Regions from separate parts of the Photobacterium sp. R1 genome, predicted to be linked through region 3. Evidence: predicted binding sites of a transcription regulator. Region 3 holds the regulator's gene; each other region holds the start of a gene.
What was found. Region 3 encodes CRP, which controls carbon source genes, mostly activating them, when cyclic AMP is high. Its sites were predicted from a motif close to TGTGANNNNNNTCACA; they were not measured.
Positions count from the first base shown of each region.

Region 1 (3,283 bases), on a different contig from region 3:
GACCGACCCCGTCCACGCCCTTATTCACCGCAATATTGGTATCAGCACTCAGCCCGGCGTTGAGATACAGAAAAATTCTTTCCTGATCTGCCGTGACTGCCGCTTTATCGAGATCCTGCTCGACCAGTGCGGTCAGCTCGTTTTCTTCTCGCAGCAGTCGTTTGTACTCGGCCAGAACCTGCTTGTTCGGCTCTATCAGCAGGTCGCCCCGGTAACCATCCACAACCACCAGCGTGTTATGAACTTTTTCAGGAATAAAATCGACCCCCATGATCGCCGGAATCCCCAGGGCACGGGATAATATTGCAGCATGGGAGTTTGCAGCACCTTCCTGCGCCACCACGGCAGCCAGCTTATCTCTTGGAATGCTGGCCAGCATGGCGGCTGTCAGCTCTCGGGTAAGCAGAACAATCGGCGCATCCCACTGATGCTCGATCCCTTCCTCATTATGCAGAAAGAACAGTAAACGCTGCCCAAGCTCCCGGATATCATGCGCACGTTCCCGCAGATAATCATCTTTCATATTGGCAAAACGTGCGGAATACGTTTCCACGGTCTGCCGGACAGCCCACTCTGCCTGATCACCGCCTGCAACTTTGGAGAAAAGATCTTTCCGCAGCATCGGATCGTTCAGCAAGTGGCTGAACAGATCAAAAATCGCCAGAGTTTCTTTGTGAAGTTCACTATCGAAGCGTTTGCGCAGGCGACGAAATTCATTGCTGGCCATCTCAATGGCAATGCTCAATCGTTCCTGCTCGGCTTCCCGGTCCAGACAGGATGCCGGGCTCACCACTTCCAATCTTGGCTGGTTGTCGTCCCACCAGGCTTTTGCAACCGCAACGCCTGTGGATGCAGCGGATCCGGTCAGATGCAGGCCATCCCGTTGATCCGGCCACATCCCCTGTGCTTTTGCATGCGCCAGAATGACTGCCAGCTGTGCCGCCAGCGTCACCATGAAGGACTCTTCGCTTTCCGTGAATTCACGCTTTTCGCGCTGCTGAATCACCAGTACGCCAAGGACTTTACGCTGATGAATAATCGGTGTGCCGAAAAAGGAGCGGAAGGATTCTTCGTTGGTACCGGGGATATGCTTAAAATTGGGATGACTGCTGGCATCAGCCACGTTGACGGGTTCCGCCTGGCGGCCGACCAGACCGACCAGACCTTCATTAAAACTGAGCCCAACCTGATATGAGGGTTTGATTAACCCTTGGGTCGCCATCAGCATATATTGCTGCCGATGCTCATCCACAATGTAGACAGAGCAACACTCCGTCTTCATTGCATCACAAATACTGACCACCAAGACATCCAACGCTTCGAGCAAGGTCGGCGCGCTGGCAACTTTCTCTACGATTTCTCTGAGCTGGGTCAGCATAAGCATTATGATCCCTTGGGTTAACCTCGCCTGTTTTTACGTTTCGATTTCCGTTCCTTACGTTCCTTAAACGGCATCGCCATCGCCGCGAATTCTTTCAGCGCCCGGCGATATACATCCCGTTTGAAGGACACAACCTGACGTACCGGATACCAGTAGCTGACCCAACGCCAGCCATCAAATTCCGGGGTGGTGCCACGCTGCATGTTCACCTTAGACTCATCGCACTCCAGACTCAGCAAAAACCACTTTTGCTTTTGCCCGATACAAACCGGTTTGGAGTCCCACCGGACCAGACGCTTCGGTAACTTGTATCTCAGCCAATGGCGGCTGGATGCCAAAATCCTGACGTCCTTTTTGGTCAGACCCACTTCCTCATACAGTTCACGGTACATGGCCTGTTCAGGAGTTTCCCCCTCATCGATACCGCCTTGCGGAAACTGCCAAGAGTGTTGTCCATATCGTCGAGCCCAAAATACCTGGCCATGGCTGTTACAGATAACTATCCCCACATTAGGGCGGTATCCATCGCCATCAATCACTGGACGACCTCAAGTAAAAATATCAATTAACAGTGATTTTTTCACAGAAATAGGCTCAGGGTAAACATTCATTGTCATCAATCACTGTTTTTTCCTACCTGGCACTCACTTTATGGATAACTTCTCACTGAACAGGAGGTTATAAACAGAGAAATGAGACCTCTCCCACATTTATTCACGCTTTCTGTGGATAGTTTTGTGTAGAAACTCTGTTATTGCTGATTTAATCAACAAAACCAAAACAAGCGGTTTCTTATTTCGGATATGAACAGAATAAATAATCACTTAAAAACCATTAACTTAAAATCAATTATTACGTATATCTGTGAGAACAGATTCAATCTTATTCAGCGGATCTTCAGCGGTGGTCAAAGATCAACCAACTTTACATTTATCCACAACTCAGGGAGGTACCTGGTGAAATAAACACCAGACCGTCGTTCAAATTCCACGCAATACCCTGTAAATCCATCCAGCTCAGAGAATATGCACTTTGTTCGAAAAATTACCTGTGGATATCTTTGGGAGAAGATCTCCACCGTCGGGCTGATCTTTATCGCAAGCTCTCCCGGATCCTGATGATTGTGTTACCATACGCTGTTCTCTGATTGCCTGTACGACATACCTGCTAATGACGATGCCCCAAAATTCTCCCCCAACCTCTGAATCCGAGCTGCTGGCGCGGGCACAGGCACTTGCTGGTTACACGCTGGGAGAACTGGCCGAGCAGGCAGGACAAGTCCCCCCACCGGATCTGCGTCGTGATAAAGGCTGGGTCGGCCAGCTTCTGGAATGGCATTTGGGTGCCACAGCCGGCAGTCAGCCTGTCCCCGACTTTACCGAGCTTGGTATTGAACTGAAAACGATCCCAATCAGCCACCAGGGGAAACCACTGGAAACGACCTTTGTCTGCGTCGCCCCTCTGACGGGCCTGCATGGCGTCAGTTGGGAAAACAGCCATATCAGACACAAACTGGCGCGGGTACTGTGGATTCCAGTCGAAGGTGAACGCGAAATTCCGCTGGCAGAACGCCATGTCGGCTCTCCTTTGCTCTGGAGCCCTTCAGCAGATGAAGAAGCTCGCCTGCGGCGCGACTGGGAAGAACTGATGGATCTGATCGTTCTGGGCAAAGTGGAACAAATCACCGCCCGGCATGGTGAAGTCCTGCAACTCCGGCCGAAAGCGGCCAACAGCAAAGCCCTGACAGAGGCCTATGGGGCCAACGGCCAGCCTATCAAAACCCTGCCACGCGGCTTTTATCTCAAAACACAATTTACTGCCGAACTGCTGGCCCGCCATTTCATGCTCTGACAGCCCGGAATTACAGGGGAATTGTCATCTCGTCCTGACAGCATTGTGGTT
Region 1 is NZ_BAAHZP010000004.1:164,761-168,043, reverse strand. It holds gene ptsP (phosphoenolpyruvate--protein phosphotransferase) at 1-1,378, opposite strand, end outside; gene rppH (RNA pyrophosphohydrolase) at 1,399-1,920, opposite strand; gene mutH (DNA mismatch repair endonuclease MutH) at 2,558-3,232, shown strand; gene ACYP03_RS08645 (DUF6482 family protein) at 3,243-3,283, opposite strand, start outside.
Region 1: a site for CRP is predicted at 2,075-2,090, ahead of rppH (RNA pyrophosphohydrolase). Genes of this name have one in related genera too.

Region 2 (3,283 bases), on a different contig from region 3:
GAGTCGTTACACCTGCAGAGTTCTCAACTTCTCCATGGCCGTATGAAGCAGCAAGAGAGATAGCCTGAATAACGTACTCAGCTTCTAAGTTATAACCGGTAATGTCTTCACCAGGAGCATTAACGTCTTCAGACGTGTAGTAGTAACCACGAACGTCCAGACCGGCAAAACGTGCACCCAGACGTGCGTCAGTGATGCCGCCGTTGTCGTCTGCATTGATGTCGTGAGAAGCGCCAGCGTAGAACATACCGTTGTCGTAAACATACTTCACGACTTCGCTGCCACGAGTAGCATCAAAGCCCAGAGCTTGAGTACCCAGCTCGTAGTCTTTACTGATACCTGCATCATCAGAGATCAGGTATTGACGACCAAACGTCAGCGTACCAAAGTCTTTACCTTGGAAACCAACGTACAGCTCATCATTGAAGAAATCTCCAGGCTTACCATTATTATCTGAGTTATGCAGATCCAGGTTAAAACCTGCAACCACATTCAGGTTGTTGTTGACTGGAATAGTGGTATTCAGCGAGATGTCACCATCATCCAGACGAATGGTAGGGTCTTCATCACCATTTTTTGGTACGATGTCTTGGAACAGCTGAACTTCCGCTGAACCTGACAGGTCGACAATAACGCCGTCTTTGTCAAGCAGGTTGATAGAAGCGTTTGCTGAGCCTGCAGCTACTAGTACAGATAGTGCAATAAGCGTTTTTTTCATGATATCCACTGCCTTTTCTTATGGATGGAATTCCTATTTCCAGAATCCCTATTGCTTTTCTTATTTCCCTTCCCGGCAGGTCACACAAAGCTCAGTAAATCAGAGCAAAACTGACCATGCCAAGATGGCGTAACTTGCGGAACTCATCCTGACAGAGAATGAATCGCGATGTCAAATTCTCACACTGTAACAACAAATTTATTATATTATATTTATTTTCAATAACTTAACATGGTTTGAGGGCAAAAAATTAACAAAGAATCAAGTATCTCCCGCTATTTGCATGTTTCTTAATAGCAATAAAAAACAGCATTTTAATCCCACAAAAGCCAGAATTAACAAGATAAATCAGAATATAAAACCATTAAAAGCCGCAAATTATAGTCAAATCAATCAATTCACCTATAACTCACCCTTGGTTAAACTGGGGTTCAATCTTATTTCGTGAGGGAAATCTCATTTCATATCAAAAATCCCCTATAAACAACCGGACATCCCTACAGCAGAGCTTCATGTTATAATGCTCACCCCTGCCAACATTAAGTTTCAGTCATGTTACACAACCAGATCAAAACTGATATTAAACAGTGCTATGCTAACCTGAGTGCACAATTGGATCACTTCATTCCCCGCCGTGCACAGAATTATCTGGTCGCTGAAATTGCCAAAACACTGGCAGGTGAGTATCACGCCAAAAACAGAATGCTGGTTGCTGAAGCCGGAACCGGCATCGGGAAATCTCTGTCTTATTTGCTTGGATGTATTCCTTACGCACTCTTTAACAATAAGAAGGTACTCATCGCCACAGCAACAGTCGCGCTTCAGGAGCAATTGATTCATAAGGATCTGCCGCTCTTTGCGCAAATTTTTCCCAAAGAATTTAGTTTTATCCTGGCCAAGGGACGTCAACGGTACTGCTGCAGCCACAAGCTGGAAGCCAGTTGTTCAGGACAAGATGACGGTCAGCTGGCGCTATGGCAGGAAAAACCTAAAAAATCGGACCTCAGCCTGCTGAAGCGAATGCTGACAGCCTGGCAGCAAAATAAATGGGATGGTGACCGGGACAGCTGGCCGACGGTCATTCCTGACCGTGTCTGGCAGCAAATTGTGTCCGATAAACACAGTTGCCATTCAGGCATGGCCAAACACCGCCACTGTCCTTTTGCAAAGGCGCGGGAGCACCTGGATAAAGCCGATGTTGTGATCGCCAACCATGCGTTATTGATGGCTGATCTGGAGCTGGGTGGCGGCATCATTCTGCCAGAACCCGAGCAGACGATTTATGCCATCGATGAGGCACACCATCTGCCGCAGGTCGCCAGAGACTTTTCTGCTGCCGCCGCCAGCCTGAAGGGTGCCAGCAACTGGCTTGAAAAACTCAATCAGTCGGTCAGTAAACTGGCGGAACTCGCCGACCGGCAAAAGTCCGGACGCTTCCAGACCACGCTGCAGGAGTCTATCCAGCATCTTGTTCCCACACTGAGACAACTGTCCGGCCAGGTCGACCCAGCTGTCTTCAGCAAAGATGGCAGTTACCGTTTTCCCCACGGAGAGCTGCCTGCATGGCTGGCAGAAGAAGCTCAGGGATGCCGGGATGCCAGCAAGAAAGCGCGACAGTCACTGGCGAAAATTCACGAGATGATCACCGAACGCCTCAAAGATGACGAAGTACCGGCACGATCTGCTGAACCGGCACTCTCCGAATCAGGCTTTTATCTGCAACGTCTGGAAAATCTGGAAAAAGTCTGGACCCTGATGGCCCAGCCGGACAAAGAAAAAGGCGCCCCTTTAGCCCGCTGGCTTGAAAAAAGCCCGGAACAGGAAGGCGATTATATTGTGCAGGTTTCGCCCCTGGAGATTGGCTACCGGTTAGATCAGCTGCTCTGGAGCCGTGCCGCGGGCGCAATTCTGGTGTCAGCAACCCTGCGTGCGCTCAACCAGTTCAGTTACTTCTGCCGTCAGGCCGGAATTCAGGAAAATGAGGGCGCACGCTTTCTAGCTCTGGCTTCGCCGTTTGATTATCAGAACAACGGACGCTTAGTCATTCCGCAAATGAAATATGAACCTCAGGCGGATCAGTTCACGGATTTACTGATTGAAACCCTTCCGGAATATCTGGAAGGCGAAACCGCCAGCCTGGTGCTGTTTGCCTCATACTGGCAAATGAACAAAGTCGCAGAGGCCATCCGGCCCCAGTGTGAAAAAAATGGCTGGGCATTGCTGGTTCAGGGAGAAGAATCCCGGACTTCCCTGCTGGAAAAGCACAAGAGCCACTGTGAACAGGGCAAAGTCAGCGTGTTATTCGGCACCGGCAGTTTTTCCGAAGGTCTCGACTTACCGGGCCACTTGCTGAGAAATTTAATCATTACCAAGATTCCGTTCGCGGTACCAACCTCACCTGTCGAGGAAGCTCATGCAGAATACATTGAAAGCCGTGGCGGTAACCCCTTTTTACAAATTGCCGTTCCGGAAGCCAGTAAAAAGCTAATTCAATCCGTCGGGAGATTGCTGCGTAAAGAGCAGGACTTTGGTAGAGTTGTCCTGCTCGACCGTCGGGTGATTACA
Region 2 is NZ_BAAHZP010000001.1:268,451-271,733, reverse strand. It holds gene ACYP03_RS01330 (porin) at 1-718, opposite strand, end outside; gene dinG (ATP-dependent DNA helicase DinG) at 1,271-3,283, shown strand, end outside.
Region 2: a site for CRP is predicted at 1,162-1,177, ahead of dinG (ATP-dependent DNA helicase DinG). Genes of this name have one in related genera too.

Region 3 (3,283 bases):
GAGGGAACCGCAACATGGAAAGAGTGGAAAAACTGTTTGATGCCCTTTGGCAGGACTACACAACCCGTCTTTGCCCTTCGGCCGCTCAGGTGCACGATCTGCTGACAGAGGAAGAGCCTTTGCTGAACGATCACATTGCCCTGCGTACGTTCAATCTGCCGGGTGTGAGCCTGGATGTGCTGGCTGCACCATTCATTGCGATTGGTTATAAGCCGTGCGGAACGTATCATTTCGAGCAGAAGAAACTGTATGCGGAGCACTTTGAGCATCCGAACCCGGCTGCACCGAAAGTCTTTATCAGTGAACTGCTGGTCGGACAGTGCTCGGCGGATCTGCAAAATACCGTGCGTGAGCTGGTGAAGCAGATTCCTGAAGGCGCAATGAAGGATGGTGCTTTCCTGTACGGTGGCCGTTTATGGGATCTCGATTACGCGACCTATGAGAAGCTGGCCGAGGAAAGTGAGTACGCGGGTTGGGTTGCTGCCCACGGTTATGGTGCGAACCATTTTACTGTCAGCGTAAATCAGCTGGAGCAGTTTGCGGAAGTTGCAGAGGTGAACAGCCTGCTGCGCCACAACGGCTTCACCATCAATGAATCGGGTGGTGAAGTGAAAGGTAGTCCGGAAGTGCTGCTGGAGCAGTCATCAACGATGGCTGATCGGGTGGAAGTCCGCTTTACCGATGGTATCCGTTCAATTCCAGGCGGTTTCTATGAGTTTGCCAAGCGGTATCTGCAGGAGAATGGGGAACTCTACCCGGGCTTTGTGGCTGCGTCGGCTGACAAGATCTTCGAAAGTACGAATATGTAAGACAGGTATCTTTGCTCTGTCATTAAACAGCGGCCTCTGGGCCGCTGTTTTTTTATCTGGGGTGTCTGAATGCCATATCTCGTGCTGTGAGAGGGCTTGTCAGTGCTGTTGATCCAGCGGTTGCATCCAGTCATCCGATTCACTTGGGGGGCTGGTCAGACACAGGTAGGCTTCCTGCTCCAGGAGCTGCCGGGGAGACTGAAAACCTGTCATTTCAACCGAGGCAGAGAGGAAACGTCCTCTGGTTACGACAGGGCGCGGGGGAAGCTGATTGTGCTGGGCATTTGGGGCAAAACGTTCGATATCCATATCTGCACATCCACATAGTACTGATACGCCAAATGTAGCAACAGAGGGATGGAAGGCAACTGAAAAAATGTGAAGTGTCCTGAGAAAACAGCTGTAATCACAGGGTATGCCCGGCAGAAATAAAAAAAGCCGCGCTTGCGGCTTTTTATTGTACTCACATTGGCTGCATCACCGGAGAGTGATCAGCGTGTTCCGTACACAACGATGGTTTTACCGTGGGCAGAAATCAGGTTCTGCTCTTCCAGCATCTTCAGAATGCGGCCAACGGTTTCACGGGAACAGCCAACAATCTGGCCGATTTCCTGACGGGTAATTTTGATCTGCATGCCGTCCGGGTGAGTCATGGCATCCGGCTGTTTTGCCAGATTCAGCAGGGTCTGGGCAATACGGCCAGTCACGTCCAGGAATGCTAGGTCACCGACTTTCTGGCTGGTGACTTGCAGACGGCGTGCCATCTGTGCAGACAGACGCATCAGGATATCCGGATTAACCTGGATCAGCTGACGGAATTTCTTAAAGGAAATTTCAGCCACTTCACATGGTGTTTTCGCACGAACCCAGGCAGTACGCTCCTGGCCTTCTTCAAACAGGCCCAGTTCACCAATGAAGTCGCCCTGGTTGAGGTAAGACAGGATCATTTCCTTACCTTCTTCATCCTTGATCAGAACGGCGACGGAACCTTTGACAATGTAGTAGAGGGTCTCTGCTTTCTCGCCAGCATGGATCAGTGTACTCTTCGACGGGTACTTATGAATGTGGCAGTGAGAAAGGAACCACTCCAAAGTTGGATCTGTTTGCGGTTTACCTGGAACCATATTACTAACTTCCTCTGCAGTGTGTTGCCCAACAACGTCATTCCTTGCATTGGGGTTGGGTAGAACAATACTATTGTTTGCCAACTAGCATATTCAGTCAACGGCTGGGCTGCAAGCGCATGTGAACATTCAGACCAAGAGTTTAACTTTTTTCGTCATGCATTGCTTGATATTGCGCGGGGATAAATGAACATTTTGGACACTTTACTGTGCACATGATCACACCGTTGTGACTTAGTGATAAAATCCGGGTTTTTGTAGTAAGGAGTAACGCATGCAATCACGTGTGAAATGGGTCGAAGATTTGACTTTTATCGGCCAGTCTAACTCGGGCCACAGTGTGGTCATGGACGGGAACGGCGGCAGTAAAGCGCCCAGCCCGATGGAACTGGTCCTGATGGCTGCCGGAGGCTGCAGCTCGGTGGACGTGGTCGATGCGCTGAAAAGTGCCGGTCAGGCGATCACCGCCTGTGAGGCACAGATTGATTCCGTGCGCCGCGAACAGGCACCGCGTTATTTCACCTCGGCCAATCTGCATTTTGTCGTCACAGGTCATCATCTCGATGACGCTCAGGTTGCCAAAGCTGTCAGCGATTCACTGGAAAAGTACTGCTCCGTGTGCCTGATGCTGGGCAAAGGCGTGACCCTGACTCATTCTTACCAGATTGTCGCGGCATAAGCCGTTGTCATCTGGGTTAATCAGGTAAGTTGTATGATCATTCCCTGGCAAGATATCGATGCTGAAACGCTGACCAACCTGATTGAACACTTTGTCCTGCGCGAGGGCACCGACTACGGTGAGCAAGAGCTGAGCCTGGCGCAGAAAGTGGACAAGGTGCGCCAGCAATTGGCGGCGGGAGAGGCCGTGATTATGTATTCCGAATTGCACGAAACGGTGGATATCAAACTACGTCGCTCGCTTCGCACAGAATAAAGCTGCCATACTCAGAGGTGACAGCAGAAAACGGAAGCTGGCGCCGACGGATGCGGTCGGATGCTTGACTGCATCCATTTGCCCTGTTAATAACTGATTCCGTTTGGATAAACGACAAGGTATGTCATGTCTGCAAAACACCCAATCATTGCAGTAACAGGTTCCTCCGGAGCAGGAACGTCCACCACTTCGGAAGCTTTCCGCAAGATGTTTAATATGCTGAATATCCATGCGGCATGGCTGGAAGGGGACAGTTTTCACCGTTTTACCCGTCCGGAAATGGATGTGGAGATCCGCAAAGCCAAGGAGCAGGGGCGCCACATCAGCTATTTTGGCCCGCAGGCCAATGACTTTGCGCTGCTGGAAAACTTTTTCCGTCAGTACGGTGAAGACGGCAGCGGAAAATACCGCCGTTA
Region 3 is NZ_BAAHZP010000008.1:34,233-37,515, reverse strand. It holds gene ACYP03_RS14490 (2-oxoadipate dioxygenase/decarboxylase family protein) at 15-809, shown strand; gene ACYP03_RS14485 (hypothetical protein) at 909-1,118, opposite strand; gene crp (cAMP-activated global transcriptional regulator CRP) at 1,301-1,933, opposite strand; gene ACYP03_RS14475 (OsmC family protein) at 2,208-2,612, shown strand; gene ACYP03_RS14470 (YheU family protein) at 2,646-2,867, shown strand; gene ACYP03_RS14465 (phosphoribulokinase) at 2,994-3,283, shown strand, end outside.